One region of the Spirillospora sp. CA-142024 genome, then DNA from elsewhere that is predicted to be linked to it. Evidence: riboswitches for the same ligand, from Rfam matches in the RefSeq annotation. Region 1 holds a riboswitch; the other holds the start of a gene.

What was found. A riboswitch is a leader RNA that binds a small molecule or an ion and turns the genes downstream of it on or off. The one in region 1 is predicted to bind glycine.
Region 2: linked by a shared signal. The riboswitch ahead of gcvP (aminomethyl-transferring glycine dehydrogenase) and the one ahead of gcvT (glycine cleavage system aminomethyltransferase GcvT) in region 1 are both predicted to bind glycine.

The regions. Positions count from the first base shown of each region.
Region 1 is NZ_CP192077.1:7,532,789-7,540,408, forward strand. It holds gene ACQPZP_RS35540 (amino acid permease) at 1-889, shown strand, start outside; gene ACQPZP_RS35545 (glutamine synthetase family protein) at 901-2,256, shown strand; gene ACQPZP_RS35550 (aldehyde dehydrogenase family protein) at 2,265-3,638, shown strand; gene ACQPZP_RS35555 (3-oxoacyl-ACP reductase) at 3,653-4,417, shown strand; glycine riboswitch at 4,500-4,595, shown strand; glycine riboswitch at 4,600-4,687, shown strand; gene gcvT (glycine cleavage system aminomethyltransferase GcvT) at 4,761-5,855, shown strand; gene gcvH (glycine cleavage system protein GcvH) at 5,871-6,260, shown strand; gene glyA (serine hydroxymethyltransferase) at 6,257-7,513, shown strand; gene ACQPZP_RS35575 (L-serine ammonia-lyase) at 7,569-7,620, shown strand, end outside.
Region 2 is NZ_CP192077.1:4,530,752-4,538,371, reverse strand. It holds gene gcvP (aminomethyl-transferring glycine dehydrogenase) at 1-1,219, opposite strand, end outside; glycine riboswitch at 1,279-1,390, opposite strand; glycine riboswitch at 1,391-1,485, opposite strand; gene ACQPZP_RS21795 (lysylphosphatidylglycerol synthase transmembrane domain-containing protein) at 1,752-4,229, shown strand; gene ACQPZP_RS21790 (MerR family transcriptional regulator) at 4,233-4,838, opposite strand; gene ACQPZP_RS21785 (bifunctional nuclease family protein) at 5,306-5,776, opposite strand; gene ftsR (transcriptional regulator FtsR) at 5,919-6,650, opposite strand; gene ACQPZP_RS21775 (FHA domain-containing protein) at 6,700-7,230, opposite strand; gene ACQPZP_RS21770 (DUF881 domain-containing protein) at 7,541-7,620, opposite strand, start outside.

The sequences.
Region 1 (7,620 bases):
CGTCTTCTCCGAGTTCGTGAACGAGACCGGCTGGCAGTACGGGGCCTACGCGGCGCTGATCGGCCTGCTGCTCTCGCAGTACACGCTGACCGGGTACGACGCGTCCGCCCACATGACGGAGGAGACGCACGACGCGGCGCGGTCCGGCCCGAAGGGCATCGTGAACTCGGTGCTGATCTCGGTCGTGGCCGGCTGGATCCTGCTGCTCGGCGTCACGTTCGCGATCCAGGACTACGGCAAGGCGGTCGAGGGCGGCCCGGCCGAGATCTTCATCGCGGCCACCGGCGAGACGACCGGCAAGCTGCTGATCCTCGTGTCGTTCGGCGCGCAGTTCTTCTGCGGGATGTCCTCGGTGACGGCGAACTCCCGGATGATCTACGCGTTCTCCCGGGACGGGGCGCTGCCGTTCTCGTCGTTCTGGCACCAGATCAACAAGCGGAGCCGGACCCCCACCAACGCGATCTGGCTGGCCGCCGGGGGCGCGTTCCTGCTGGCCCTGCCCGCGATCTGGAACCTCACCGCGTACCTGGCCGTCACGTCCGTCGCGGTCATCGGCCTCTACATCGCCTACGTGATCCCGACGTACCTGCGGCTGCGGCAGGGCGCCGACTTCCGGGCCGGGCCGTGGAACCTCGGCCGCTGGAGCAGGCCCATCGGCGCGCTCGCGGTGGTGTGGGTGCTGTTCGTCTCGGTGGTGTTCATGCTGCCGCCCGCGAACCCGATCACCAAGGACTCCTTCAACTACTCGCCGATCGCGATCCTGGTGGTGCTGGGCGGCGCCGCGCTGTGGTGGGCGGTGTCGGCCCGCAAGTGGTTCAAGGGCCCGAAGGTGCAGGGCAGCGCCGAAGAACTGGCCGCCATCGAGCAGGAACTCCAGTCGCTCGGTTAGGAGCTGAGAACGTGACCACATCGCTCACCCTCGACGAGTTGCGCGAGGAGGCGGCGGCGGGCCGGATCGACACCGTGATCGTCGCGATCACCGACATGCAGGGGCGCCTCCAGGGCAAGCGGCTCTCGTCCCGCTTCTTCCTGGAGGAGGTCGCCGGGCACGGCTCGGACGGCTGCAACTACCTCCTGGCCGTGGACGTCGACATGAACACGGTGGACGGCTACGACATGTCGTCCTGGGACACCGGCTATGGCGACTTCGTCATGCGTCCCGACCTCGCCACCCTCCGCCGGATCCCCTGGCAGGAGGGGGCCGCGCTCGTCCACGCGAACATCGTCGCGGAGGACGGCACCGGCGTGGGGCCCTCGCCCCGGCAGATCCTCTGGCGCCAGCTCGACAGGCTGGCCGAGCGGGGCTGGGGCGCCTTCGTCGGGACGGAACTGGAGTTCATCGTCTACAAGGACTCCTACGAGGACGCCTGGGGGAAGGCGTACCGCGACCTCACTCCGGCCAACCAGTACAACGTGGACTACTCGCTGCTCGGGGGCGCCCGCGTCGAACCACTGCTGCGCCGGATCCGCAACGGCATGACCGGCGCGGGGATGTACGTGGAGTCGGCCAAGGGGGAGTGCAACCTCGGCCAGCACGAGATCGCGTTCCGCTTCGACGAGGCCCTGCGCACGTGCGACAACCACGTCCTCTACAAGACGGGCGCCAAGGAGATCGCCGCCCAAGAGGGCATGTCGATCACGTTCATGGCCAAGCCGAACGAGCGGGAGGGCAACTCCTGCCACGTCCACCTCTCGCTGCGGTCGTCGGACGGGTCGCCGGTGCTGGCCGGGGACGGCCCGCACGGGCTGTCCCGGCTCGGCGAGCACTTCATCGCGGGCCAGCAGGCGTGCCTGCGCGACTTCACGCTGCTGTACGCGCCGAACATCAACTCCTACAAGCGCTACCAGCCCGGCTCGTTCGCGCCGACGGCGATCAAGTGGGGCGTCGACAACCGGACGTGCGCGCTGCGGCTCGTCGGCCACGGGCCGTCCCTGCGCATCGAGAACCGGGTGCCCGGCGGCGACGTCAACCCGTACCTGGCGGTGGCCGCGATGATCGCGTCCGGGCTGCACGGGATCGAGAACGAGCTTCCGCTGGACGAACCGTTCGTGGGCAACGCCTACGCGACCGACGCCGACACCGTCGTCGGGACGCTCCGCGACGCCGCCGCCGACTGGGGCCGCAGCTCCCTGGCCCTGGACGCCTTCGGGAAGGAGGTCGTCGAGCACTACGCCAACTACGCCCGCGTCGAACTCGACGCCTACGACCGAGCGGTCACCGACTGGGAGATGTTCCGCGGCTTCGAGCGGTTGTGAGGCTCTTGTTGACGGGTGACGAGTTCGACGTCGTGAATCCGGCCACCGAGGAGGTCATCGAGCGCGTTCCGCTGGCCTCGGCCGAGGACGTGGACGCGGCCGTGGCGCGGGCCCGGCAGGCGTTTCCTGCCTGGCGGGACGTGCCGCCCGGAGATCGGGCCCGGTTGTTGCGGGCGTTCGCCGATCTCGTGGACGCGCATGTGGACGAGCTGGCCGCCCTGGAGGTGCGCAACGCCGGGCATCCGATCGGGCAGGCGCGCTGGGAGGCCGGGAACCTGCGGGACGTCCTGCACTACTACGCGGCGGCGCCCGAACGGCTCGCCGGACGGCAGATTCCGGTGCCGGGCGGGCTGAACGTGACGTTCGCGGAGCCGCTCGGTGTCGTGGGCGTGATCGTCCCGTGGAACTTCCCGATGCCGATCATGGGCTGGGGGCTGGCGCCGGCGCTGGCCGCGGGCAACGCCGTCATCGTCAAACCGGCCGAGCTGACGCCGCTGACCGCGCGGCGGGTCGGCGAGCTGGCGCTGGAGGCGGGGCTGCCCGAAGGCGTGGTGCAGGTGCTGCCGGGCGCGGGCCCGGTGGCGGGACGGCGGCTGGTGGAGCACCCGGACGTCCGGAAGATCGTGTTCACCGGGTCGACGCGGGTCGGCACGGAGATCATGGCGGCGTGCGCGCCGGGTGTGAAGCGGCTGACGCTGGAACTCGGCGGCAAGAACGCCAACATCGTGTTCGCCGACGCCGACCTGGAGAAGGCCGCCGCGACCGCGCCCTCCGCGGTGTTCGACAACGCCGGGCAGGACTGCTGCTCGCGCTCCCGGATCCTCGTGGAGCGGCCGGTGTACGACCGGTTCCTCGAACTCCTGGAGCCCGCCGTCCAGCGGGTCGTCGTCGGGGATCCCCGGGATGAGAAGACCGAGGTGGGTCCGCTGATCAGCGCGGCGCACCGGGAGAAGGTCGCCTCGTACGTCCCGCACGACGCGCCTGTGCTGATCCGGGGGTCGGCGCCGGAGGGGCCGGGGTTCTGGTTCCCGCCGACCGTACTGGCCGGGCCGTCCTGCACGGCGCTTCCGTCCTGGCGGGACGAGGTCTTCGGGCCGGTCGTCACCGTCGTCCCGTTCGAGGACGAGGCGGACGCGGTCCGGCTCGCCAACGACACGCCCTACGGGCTGTCCGGCTCGATCTGGACCCGCGACGTCGGGCGCGCCCTGCGCGCGTCCCGGGCCGTCGAGGCCGGGAACCTGTCGGTGAACTCGCACGCGTCCGTCCGCTACTGGACGCCGTTCGGCGGGTTCAAGCGGTCGGGCCTCGGCCGCGAGCTCGGCCCGGACGCCCTCGACGCGTTCACCGAGACCAAGAACGTCTTCATCGCCACCGAGCAATGACAGGAGTGACATCCATGCAGCGTCTGGAGGGCCGGGTGGCCGTCGTGACCGGCGGCGCGGGCGGCATCGGCCTCGCCACCGCGCGCCGCTTCGCACAGGAGGGCGCCCGGGTCGTCGTCGCCGACCTGGACGAGACCGCCGGCAAGACCGCGGCGGACGAGCTGGACGGCCTCTTCGTCAAGGTGGACGTCACCGTGGAGGACGAGGTCACGGCGCTCTTCCGGACCGTCCACGACGCCTACGGGCGCATCGACGTGGCGTTCAACAACGCCGGCATCTCCCCACCGGACGACGACTCGATCCTGGAGACGGGCCTGGACGCGTGGAAACGCGTCCAGGAGGTCAACCTCACGAGCGTGTACCTGTGCTGCAAGCACGTCATCCCCTACATGCTCGACCAGGGCAAGGGCTCGATCATCAACACGGCGTCGTTCGTGGCCAAGATGGGCGCGGCGACGTCGCAGATCTCCTACACCGCGTCCAAGGGCGGCGTGCTGGCGATGTCGCGGGAGCTGGGCGTGCAGTTCGCGCGGCAGGGCGTCCGGGTCAACGCGCTGTGCCCTGGCCCGGTCAACACTCCCCTCCTGCGGGAACTGTTCGCCAAAGACCCGGAGCGGGCGGCGCGGCGGCTCGTCCACGTCCCGGTGGGACGGTTCGCCGAGGCGTCCGAGATCGCCGCGGCCGTCGCGTTCCTGGCGTCGGACGACGCGTCCTTCATCACGGCCTCGGAGTTCCTCGTGGACGGCGGCATCTCCGGCGCCTACGTCACCCCACTGTGAGGTGAGCTGCCACAACCTGCCATGAGCACGGCAGGGGCTCTTGGGTCTGCAGGAAGAGAAATGCAATAATCAACACCGCCGATGATCCCGTGCGGGAGAGTCCCCGGCAGCCGGCCGGGGACGCCGAAGGAGCAAATCCTCCCCGGAACCTCTCAGGCCCACGGACCGCACGGGCCAGGCGACCTCTGGAAAGCGGGGACCGCGGTCCCCCGCCGAAGGTGAAAGCCCGCCGGGCAGGCGGGTGAAGCTCTCAGGCGCCGATGACAGAGGGGGAGGCACCGAGACGCCCGGTGCGCGAGTGGGACGATGGACCACGCGCGCCCGCGACGAAGGAGCCGAACCCATGTCCGCCGATCCGATCCCCAAGAAGACGCCGCTGCACGACGTCTACCAGGACCTCGGCGCGAATCTCGTCGACTTCGCCGGCTATCTGATGCCGCTGCGCTACGCGAGCGAGACCGCCGAGCACCAGGCCGTCCGCACCGGGGCGGGGCTGTTCGACCTGTCGCACATGGGGGAGATCTTCCTCTCCGGTCCGGGCGCGGGCGCCGCGCTCGACTTCGCGCTGGTCGGGAACCTGTCGCCGATGCCGGTCGGCAAGGCCCGCTACACGATGATCTGCGGGCCGGACGGCGGCGTCCTGGACGACCTGATCGTCTACCGGCTGGCCGACGACACCTGGATGGTCGTCGCGAACGCCGCGAACGCCGCCGTCGTCCGGGAGGCGCTGATCGAGCGGGCCGCGGGCTTCGAGGCCGCCGTGGAGGACCGTTCCGAGTCGTACGCGCTGATCGCCCTGCAGGGCCCGCGTTCGCAGACGATTCTCGAAGGCTTCACCGAGGCGCCGCTCGCCGGCCTCAAGTACTACGCGATCCTCGCCGGGCGGGTCGCGGGCGTCGACGCGCTCGTCGCCCGCACCGGCTACACCGGCGAGGACGGTTTCGAGCTGTTCGTGGACGCGTCCGACGCCGTCGCGCTGTGGAGGGCGCTCGCCGCGGTGGAGGGGGTCGTCCCGGCCGGGCTGTCCGCCCGCGACACGCTGCGCCTGGAGGCGGGCATGCCGCTGTACGGGAACGAGCTGACCGCGGAGACCACCCCGTTCGAGGCCGGCCTCGGCCGGGTCGTGAAGCTGGACAAGCCGGGCGACTTCGTGGGAAAGACCGCCCTGGCGGCGCAGGCGCAGACCCCGCCGGGCCGTAGGCTCGTGGGGCTGGTCGCGCGGGGGCGTCGCGCGCCTCGCAAGGGGTACCAGGTCGTCACGTCCGGCGGCACGCCGTGCGGGGTCGTGACGAGCGGCGCCCCGTCGCCCACACTGGGCACGCCGATCGCCATGGCCTACCTCGACAGCGGCGTCGGGGAGACGGGCCTCGCCGTGGACGTCCGCGGCCGGCATGAGCCGGTGGACGTGGTCGAGCTGCCGTTCTACAAGCGTTCCTGAAAGAGAGAAGTGATCGTGAGCGTTCCTGAGGAGCTCCGCTACAGCGAGGAGCACGAGTGGGTGTCGGGCCTCGGCGGCGAGGACGGCATCGTCACGGTCGGCATCACCGCGCACGCCGCCGACGCCCTCGGCGAGATCGTCTACCTCGAACTGCAGCCCTCCGAGGGCGACGCCGTCGAGGCGGGCGAGCCGTGCGGCGAGGTGGAGTCGACCAAGTCGGTGAGCGACATCTACTCCCCCGTCAGCGGCGAGATCACCGCGATCAACGGTGCCGTGGTGGACGAGCCGAAGGTCATCAACGACGACCCGTACGGCGAGGGCTGGATCTTCAAGGTCCGCATCTCGGAGGAGCCGGGCGACCTGCTCGACTCCGCCGCCTACGACAAGCTGATCGAGGAGTCATGACGTTGTACGACTCGCTCGCGACTGCGGACCCGGAGGTCGCCGAGGCGGTCACCGCCGAGCTGCGGCGGCAGCAGAACACCCTCGAAATGATCGCGTCGGAGAACTTCGCGCCGGTCTCCGTGCTGGAGGCGCAGGGCTCCGTCCTCACCAACAAGTACGCCGAGGGCTACCCGGGCCGGCGCTACTACGGCGGCTGCGAGTACGTCGACGTCACCGAGCAGCTGGCCATCGACCGGGCCAAGGAGCTGTTCGGCGCCGACCACGCGAACGTCCAGCCGCACAGCGGGGCCCAGGCCAACACGGCGGTCTACTTCGCGCTGCTCCAGCACGGCGACACCATCCTCGGCCTCGACCTCGCGCACGGCGGGCACCTCACGCACGGGATGCGGCTGAACTACTCGGGCAAGGTGCTGAACGTGGTGCCGTACCACGTCCGCTCCGAGGACGGCCTGGTCGACATGGACGAGGTCGCCTCGCTCGCGGCCGAGCACCGGCCCAAGATGATCGTGGCGGGCTGGTCGGCGTACCCGCGGCGGCTCGACTTCGCGGCGTTCCGGGACATCGCCGACTCGGTCGGGGCGCTGCTCATGGTCGACATGGCGCACTTCGCGGGCCTGGTCGCGGCGGGCCTGCACCCGTCGCCCGTCCCGTACGCCGACATCGTCACGACCACGACGCACAAGACGCTCGGCGGACCGCGCGGCGGCCTGATCCTCGCCCGCGAGGAGTACGGCAAGAAGATCAACTCCGCGGTGTTCCCGGGCATGCAGGGCGGCCCGCTGGAGCACGTGATCGCCGCGAAGGCGGTCGCCCTCAAGATCGCCGCGTCGGACGAGTTCAGGGCCCGGCAGGAGGCCACCGTCGAGGGCGCGCGGCTGCTCGCCGAGCGTCTTCTCGCCGAGGACTCCGCCAAGGCCGGCGTGAAGGTGCTGACGGGCGGGACCGACGTGCACCTCGTGCTGGTCGACCTGGTGGACTCCGAGCTCACCGGACGGGACGCCGAGGACCGCCTGCACGAGATCGGCATCACGGTCAACCGCAACGCGGTGCCGAACGACCCGCGCCCGCCGATGGTCACGTCCGGTCTGCGGATCGGCACGCCCGCCCTCGCCACCCGCGGCTTCACCGCCGCGGACTTCGCCGAGGTCGCGGACGTCATCGCGCTGGCCCTCCAGCCGTCCTACGACCGGGACGCACTGGCGGCGCGCGTGACGGCCCTCGCCGAGAAGCACCCCCTGTACCCGAACCTCTGACGTCACCGTGCCCCCTCCGGTCCGCGGAGGGGGCACAGCCACAACGAGGCAGCGCATGGCCATCAGCGTTTTCGACCTGTTCAAGATCGGCATCGGACCGTCGTCCT
Region 2 (7,620 bases), 3.0 Mb from region 1:
CCTCGGCGGCCCGGCCGGGCACGCGGGCGAGGACGGTGTCGAAGAACGCCTCGTGGACGACCTCCACGCCCCCGGCGCGCAGCCCGGCGGCGATCTCGGCGGCGCGGCGGTGCGCCCGCTGCGCGATCGCGGCCAGCCCCTCGGGCCCGTGGTAGACCGCGTACATGCTCGCCATCACGGCGAGGAGGACCTGCGCGGTGCAGATGTTGCTGGTGGCCTTCTCCCGGCGGATGTGCTGCTCGCGGGTCTGCAGCGCGAGCCGGTAGGCGGCGGCGCCGTCCGCGTCGACGGACACGCCGACGAGCCGTCCGGGAAGCTGCCGCTGGATGCCCTCGCCGACCGCCATGTAGCCGGCGTGCGGGCCCCCGAACCCGTAGGGGACGCCGAACCGCTGCGCGGAGCCCACCGCGATGTCGGCGCCGGACTCGCCGGGCGGCCGCAGCAGCGTCAGCGCGAGCAGGTCCGCGGCGACGACCGCCTTGGCGCCGCGCCCGTGTGCCTGCGCGATGACCGGCTCCAGGTCGCGGACGGCGCCGGACGTGCCCGGGTACTGCAGCAGCACGCCGAAGAAGTCGCCGTCCGGCAGCCCGGCGGACAGGTCGGCGGTGACCACCTCGATGCCGAGCGGGACCGCGCGCGTCCGGACGACCTCGATCGTCTGCGGGAGCGTGTCGGCGTCGACGAGGAACGTCCCCGGCTCCTTGCGCTTGGAGACGCGGTGCGCGAGGGCCATCGCCTCGGCGGCGGCGGTGCCCTCGTCCAGCATGGAGGCGTTGGCGACGGGCAGCCCGGTCAGGTCGGCGACGACCGTCTGGAAGTTCAGCAGGGCCTCGAGCCGGCCCTGGGAGATCTCCGGCTGGTAGGGCGTGTAGGCGGTGTACCAGCCGGGGTTCTCCAGCACGTTCCGCATGATCACACCGGGGGTGGTCGTCCCGTGGTAGCCCAGCCCGATCATGGAGGTGAGCACGGTGTTGCGGGACGCCAGTTCGCGGAGCCGCTCCAGCGCGGCGGTCTCGCTCAGCGCGGGCGGCAGGTCCAGCGGGCGGGAGGTGCGGATCGCGGCGGGGACCGCGTCGTCGATCAGCGCCTCGATGCCGGAGTAGCCGATGGCGGCGAGCATCCTGGCCTGGTCGGCGGCCGAGGGGCCGACGTGCCGGTCGGCGAACGCGGAACGGGGGTGCTGCGGCGAGGCCACGGGGGCGAAGAACTGGCCGGTCATGGAGAGCCTCCTGGCTGCTGCGGTCGCTCAGGGCCACCGCCGGCACGGGCCGGCGGCCGGTCTCCCCCTCTGTCATCGGCACCTGAGAGCTTCACCCGCGCGGCGGGGTTTCCCCTTCGGTGAGCCGCCCTTCCCCGTGTGCGGGGATCGACGCCTGCTTTCCAGAGGTGCCTCGCCCGCGCGGTCCTTTTGCCTGAGAGGTTCCGGGGAGGTTGCCCCTTCGGCGCCCCACGCTGGCGGCGTGGGATCTCTCCCGCACAGGGTCGACGGCATGTCCTGGGACGAACCCTACCCAAAGACGCGTCCGCCGGTCCGTCCCGCCCCCGCGGAGGGCAGGCCCCGGGCCGCGACGCCGTACCGGCGAGTACGATGTGCTCACTCACCTGGGACGGGACGGCCCCGGGCCACGGGGGCGCAACCGGGGGGCCGCCGGGGTGGACACGCGTCCGGCCGGGCGGCGGCCCGCTCGACGGCGCGCCGCCCGGTCTGGGACGCTGATCACGATGACGGACGGTCGGGGCGGCGGTACGGCGTGACACAGACCCACGACGGCGCGGTGCGCCGGAGGCAGGGTGCGACCGCCGGGGTGCCCGTGGACGAGCCCGCGCAGCCGGACCGGATCCGCCGTCCGTCCGACGCGATCAGGTTCGCGGCCTCGGTGGTGGGGCTGGCGGCGGTGATGCTGCTGGTGTCGATCGCGCAGCAGACCACGCACGGCCTGCAGACCGACATCGCCGAGGGCACCGCGCACGCGCCGCGGCTGCTGCTGACGCTCGCGACGCTGGTGTCCAGCTTCGGGGTGCTGGCCGTCCCGGTCGCGTTCGGGATCGAGCGGCTCTTCAACAAGGACGGCACGCGCGTCGCGATCGCGCTGCTGGCCGCCGTGATCGCTTTCGGGATCACGGTGGGCCTGGACGACCTGGTGGTGCGGGCGGCCCCCGGCGGCGTGCTGGACTCGCTCATCTGGGGCGGCACGGAGACGGCGCCGGTGCACACCGACATCGCCCCGGTGATCGCGTTCGTCAGCGCGGTCGGGATGGCGGGCCGCGCCCGCTGGCAGGCCGCGACATGGACCATGATCGGGCTGGCGGCGCTGACCGGGCTCACCGCGTCCTACGCCTCCGTCGCCGCGCTCGCGGCCACCTACGCGCTGGGGCGCGCCATCGGCCACGGCACCCTCTACGCGGTCGGGACGCCGAACCCTCGTCCGTCCGGCATGACCGTGGTGGCGTCGCTGGAACGGCTCGGGCTGCGCCCGAAACGGGGAGCGCGGCTCGACGACCCGGCGGACGACACCGGGGAGGCCCGCCGCTACGGCGTCGTCCTCGCCTCCTGCCCGGCGGACGGGTACGGCGCGCGGCTCCCGGCGGGGCGCGGCCCGCACGGCGACTGGGACCTGGAGGTCCGCGTCCTCGACCGGGACCAGCAGACCGCGGGCCTGCTCTACCGCGTGTGGCGGCTGCTGCGGCTGCGGGCCGCGACGACCGGGCGGACGCTGCGGTCGCTGCGCCGGTCCCTGGAGCTGGAGTCGCTGATGGCGTACGCCGTGGACGCGGCGGGCGTCCGGACCCCGCGGCTGGTCGGGACGTGCGAGGTCGGCACGGAGGCGGCGCTGCTGGCCTACGAGCACGTGCCCGGGCGGCGGCTCGGGGACGTCTCCGACGAGGAGATCACCGACGCGCTGCTGACGGACGTGTGGCGGCAGCTCCGGTCCCTGCAGGCGGGGCGGCTCGCGCATCGCCGGCTGGAGGGCGACGCGGTCCTCGTCGGCGAGGACGGGCTCGCCTACGTCACCGATCTGCGATCCGGGGAGACGGCGGCGGGCGACCTGGCGCTGCGCCTGGACCTCGCCCAGCTGCTCACCACGCTGGCGCTGCGGGCCGGACCCGAGCGGGCCGTCCGGACGGCCGCGCCCGTGCTGGGCGAGGAGGCGCTGGGCGGGGCGGTGCCGCTGCTGCAGCGGGTGGCGCTGTCCCGGGCGACGCGCACCCGGCTGCGGCACCACCGGGACCTGCTCACCCGGATCCGGGAGCAGATCGTCCGGCTCAAGCCGGAGACGGAGGCGGCACCGGCCCGGCTGGAACGGTTCCGGCCCCGGACCATCTTCAGCATCGTGGCGCTGTCCGTCGCGGCGTACATCGTCATCCCGCAGGTGACGAGCCTGGACATCGGCCATCTGGCGGCCACGGCCAGCTGGCACTGGGTGGTCGCCGCGCTGGCCGCGGCGTCCCTCACCTATGTCGCGGCGGCGCTGATGCTCATCGGGTTCGTCCCGGAGAGGCTGCCGTTCTGGCGGACGGTGCTGGCGCAGGTCGCGGCGTCGTTCGTGAAGCTGGTGGCGCCCGCGGCGGTCGGCGGCGTGGCCGTCAACACCCGGTACCTGCAGCGCTCGGGCGTCCGGCCGGCCCTCGCGGTCGCGAGCGTGGGCGCGTCGCAGCTGGTCGGGCTGGTCACGCACGTCCTGCTGCTGGTGCTGTTCGGGTTCCTGACGGGGTCGACGGCGAAGGCGACGCAGGATCTGGCGCCGTCCCGGACGATCGTGATCGCGGTGCTGGCGCTGGGACTGCTCGCCGGGCTCGCGCTGACGGTCCCGCGGGTCCGGCGCGTCGTCACCTCACGGCTGCGGAGCATGTTCTCGGGCGTGCTGCCGCGCCTGGTGGACGTCCTGCAGTCGCCGAAGAAGCTGTCCACGGGGATGGGCGGGACGCTGCTGCTGACGCTGGCGTTCACGCTTTGCCTGGACGCGTCGATCCGCTCGTTCGGCGGGTCGCTGCCCTGGACGACGGTGGTGCTGGTGTTCCTCACCGCGAACGCGGTCGGGTCGGCGGCGCCGACGCCGGGCGGTCTCGGCGCCGTCGAGGGCGCGCTCACGCTGGCGTTGACCATCTCGGGGCTGACCGCGGAGACGGCGGCGTCGGCCGTCCTGCTCTACCGCCTGCTGACGCTGTGGCTGCCGGTGCTGCCGGGCTGGGGTGCGTTCACCTTCCTGCAGCGCAAGGAGGCGCTCTGAGGGTCAGCCGGTGCGGCGGGCGCGCCGCCGGTTGGCGAGCTCATCGTGGGGGTGTTCGGCAGGGTCCGCGTCGGCGGCGGCGGCGCGTTCACCGGGAAGTTCCGCCAGGCTGCCCTCCACCTCCTGCCACACCCGTCCGAGCGCGATGCCGAACACGCCCTGCCCGCCCTGGAGGAGGTCGACGACCTCGTCGGCCGAGGTGCACTCGTAGACGCTCACTCCGTCGCTCATCAACGTGATCTGGGCCAGGTCCTGCACGCCCCGGTCACGCAGATGGGTGACGGCGGTGCGTATCTGCTGGAGCGACACACCCGTGTCGAGCAGCCGCTTCACGACCTTCAGCACGAGGATGTCGCGGAAGCTGTAGAGCCGCTGGCTCCCGGACCCGTGCGCGGACCGGACGCTCGGCTCCACCAGCCTGGTGCGGGCCCAGTAGTCGAGCTGCCGGTAGGTGATCCCCGCCGCGGCGCACGCCGTCGGGCCGCGGTAGCCGACATCCTCCGGTGGCACCGACACCTGCGTGTCGAAGAGCAGTCCCTGCTCCCCGGCGCGCTGGGACGCCATGTGCCTGTCGGGGGTCGCCTTGCCCTCGCCGCTGCTCACCGCCACGCGGACCTCCGGCTCCTATCATCCCGCGGCGCTTCGTCAAGGGGGTTTGACGAATTACACCACGGGTGTTCCACCAGCACGGTAGGTGCCGGTCAGGGCGTGGTCAACGTTCACCGTCGGCGCGTCGCATGCCCGGATGAACCGGCTTCACGTGGGCAAACTGCGCACCTTCGCCGCCAACGCACTCCATACCCCGATGCTCCCCCCGCAAAAACCGCCAGGTCCACCGCAATGGAAGACCAATCGCCCCATGGCGTGAACTTACCCTCCACAGTGACATTCCCCACACACCCCCGACCCGCAAACCCCCAGGCCGACCCCCCTTTCCCCAAGCCAAAGCCGCCCAGGGGGTGCGGGGCGGAGCCTCGCAGCGGGGGTTCCAGGGGGTCGCCCCCCTGGGTGGACGCAGGACGCGCGAGTTTGGGAGCAAGCGAAGCTTGCGACCATACCTCGCCCCGAGCAGCGGCCTATCCGGCGCGGCCGAAGTCCTCGGGGGAGATCGTGTCGAGGAACTCGCGGAACTTCTCGACCTCGTCCTCCTGCTCGTCCGGGATGGCCACGCCGGCCTCTTCGAGGACGTCCTCGCTGGCGAAGATCGTGGCGCCGGTGCGCAGGGCGAGGGCAATGGAGTCGGACGGGCGGGCGCTGACCTCGACGCCGTTGGAGAAGATGAGGTCGGCGAAGAAGATGCCTTCGCGCAGGGCGGTGATGTTGACGGTGCGGAGCTGGACGCTGAGGGCGTCGAGCACGTCGCGGAACAGGTCGTGGGTGAGGGGCCGGGCCGGCAGCACCCCCTGCTGGGCGAAGGCGATCGCGGTCGCTTCGACCGCCCCGATCCAGATGGGCAGGTAGCGATCGCCCTCCGTCTCCTTCAACAGGACGATCGGCTGATTGGAGGGCATCTCGACCCGGACGCCGACGACCTCCATCTGCTTCACTGCGGCTCCCTGCTGGTTCTCGCTGTCTCGATCACCACGTGCAGCGGGTCGAATCCTGACCGAACCATGTAGCCAACGTACACCCAGGCCCGGACACCTCGTGGTGCCGCGCGGACGGGAAAATCCTCCGCGGCCCGCATGATCAGGGGTCGAGGCTTTCACGCAGACCCGCGCTGACCAGCGCGGTGTGCAGCCGGACCGACAGCGCGGCGATCTCCCGGGCGGTCTCGGCCGCCTGCTCGTGCGCGCCGCGGCTGCGGCGGCGCAGCTGCGGCGCGACCATCTGCTCGATGAGGCCGACCTGCCGGTCGGCGGCGGCCTTCACGGCGCGCAGGTGCCGGACCTCGAACCCGAATTCGCCGAGCGCGGCGGCGACCCGCGCGATGTTCAGCGCTTCGCCCTCGTAGTGCGTGCCGGTCCGGCGGACGAGACCGTACTCCTCAAGGCGGACGAGGAGGGCCTCGTCGATCCCGGCGCCGTCCAGGAGCTGGCGGCGGGTGAGCCGGACGGCCGGGTCCTCGGCGGTGGTGTCGGCGGCGACGAGCGTGCGGGGGCGGCGACGGGACGGTTCGGCGGCGCCGGTTCCGCGGTCGCCGAGCGGCGGGACGTTCTCGCCGCGGTCACGCGCCTCCAGGTGCTGCCTGATCACGCGCAGCGGCATGTAGTGGTCGCGCTGGGCGGTGAGGACGAACCGGAGGCGCTCGACGTCGGCGCCGCAGAACTTGCGGTAGCCGGAGGGGCTGCGCTGCGGCTCGACGAGCCCCTCGGACTCCAGGAACCGGATCTTGGAGATGGTGATGTCGGGGAACTCGGGCCTGAGCAGTCCGAGGACGTCCCCGATCGTCATCAGGGACCGGGCTGGCTCCGCGTTCAACGCCCCTCCCATCGTCGCCGCGACCTCGCTGTCCCCGGGCGCCGGGCGGTCAGCCGTGCGCCGGGTTGGTCAGGAACACCAGCCGGAACTTGCCGATCTGGACCTCGTCACCGCCGGACAGCCCCGCCTGGTCGATCCGCTGCCGGTTGACGTAGAGGCCGTTGAGGCTGCCCACGTCGCGGACGGCGAACGCGTTGCCCTGACGGGTGAACTCGGCGTGCCGGCGGGAGACGGTGACGTCGTCCAGGAAGATGTCGCTCTCGGGGTGCCGCCCGGCGGACGTGCGGTCCTTGTCGAGGAGGAAGCGGCTGCCGGCGTTCGGGCCGCGCTTGACGACGAGCAGCGCCGTGCCCGGGGGGAGCGCCTCCATCGCCATCTGGTCGGGCCCGACCGGCTCCTCGGCGCCCGTGTCGGTGTCCAGCGCCTCGAACCCGCCGATGGAGATCGTGGACGTGGACTCGCCCGGCGACTCCCGGGGAGGCGGCGGCGCCGAACTCCTCAGCGGAGTGCCGCAGTTCGAGCAGAAGCGGGCATCATCCGGGTTGGCGTGACCGCACTGCGTGCAGTAGACGCTCGGCATCGATCGGCTCGGCCTCCTACCATCGGCGTGCCACCGGCGGACGTCCCCCCTTTGCGGGAGCCGCCTGCGCCACGCGCATCCTTCACCCAACCCCACGCCGGGGACCCGCCCCGGCCACGGTCCAACTCACCGCCCGCTTTCGCGACGGTCGCCGCAACTTACGCGGGTATTACCCGAGGGGTCAACTGGAACGGTGAACCGGCTGGACCAAACTACATTCGCCGATGATCGCAGGTCCATGCCGCCGCGCGGACGGCCGCGATCATGACGCCCGAGCCCGGCGTCCGGTTTACCGTCTCCCCCGTTCCCTCTATGGAGACCGTATCGCGCCGACGGTCACTTTCGCGCGCTGGGTGATCAGGACGGTGGCGCCGGCCCCCTCCAGCGTCC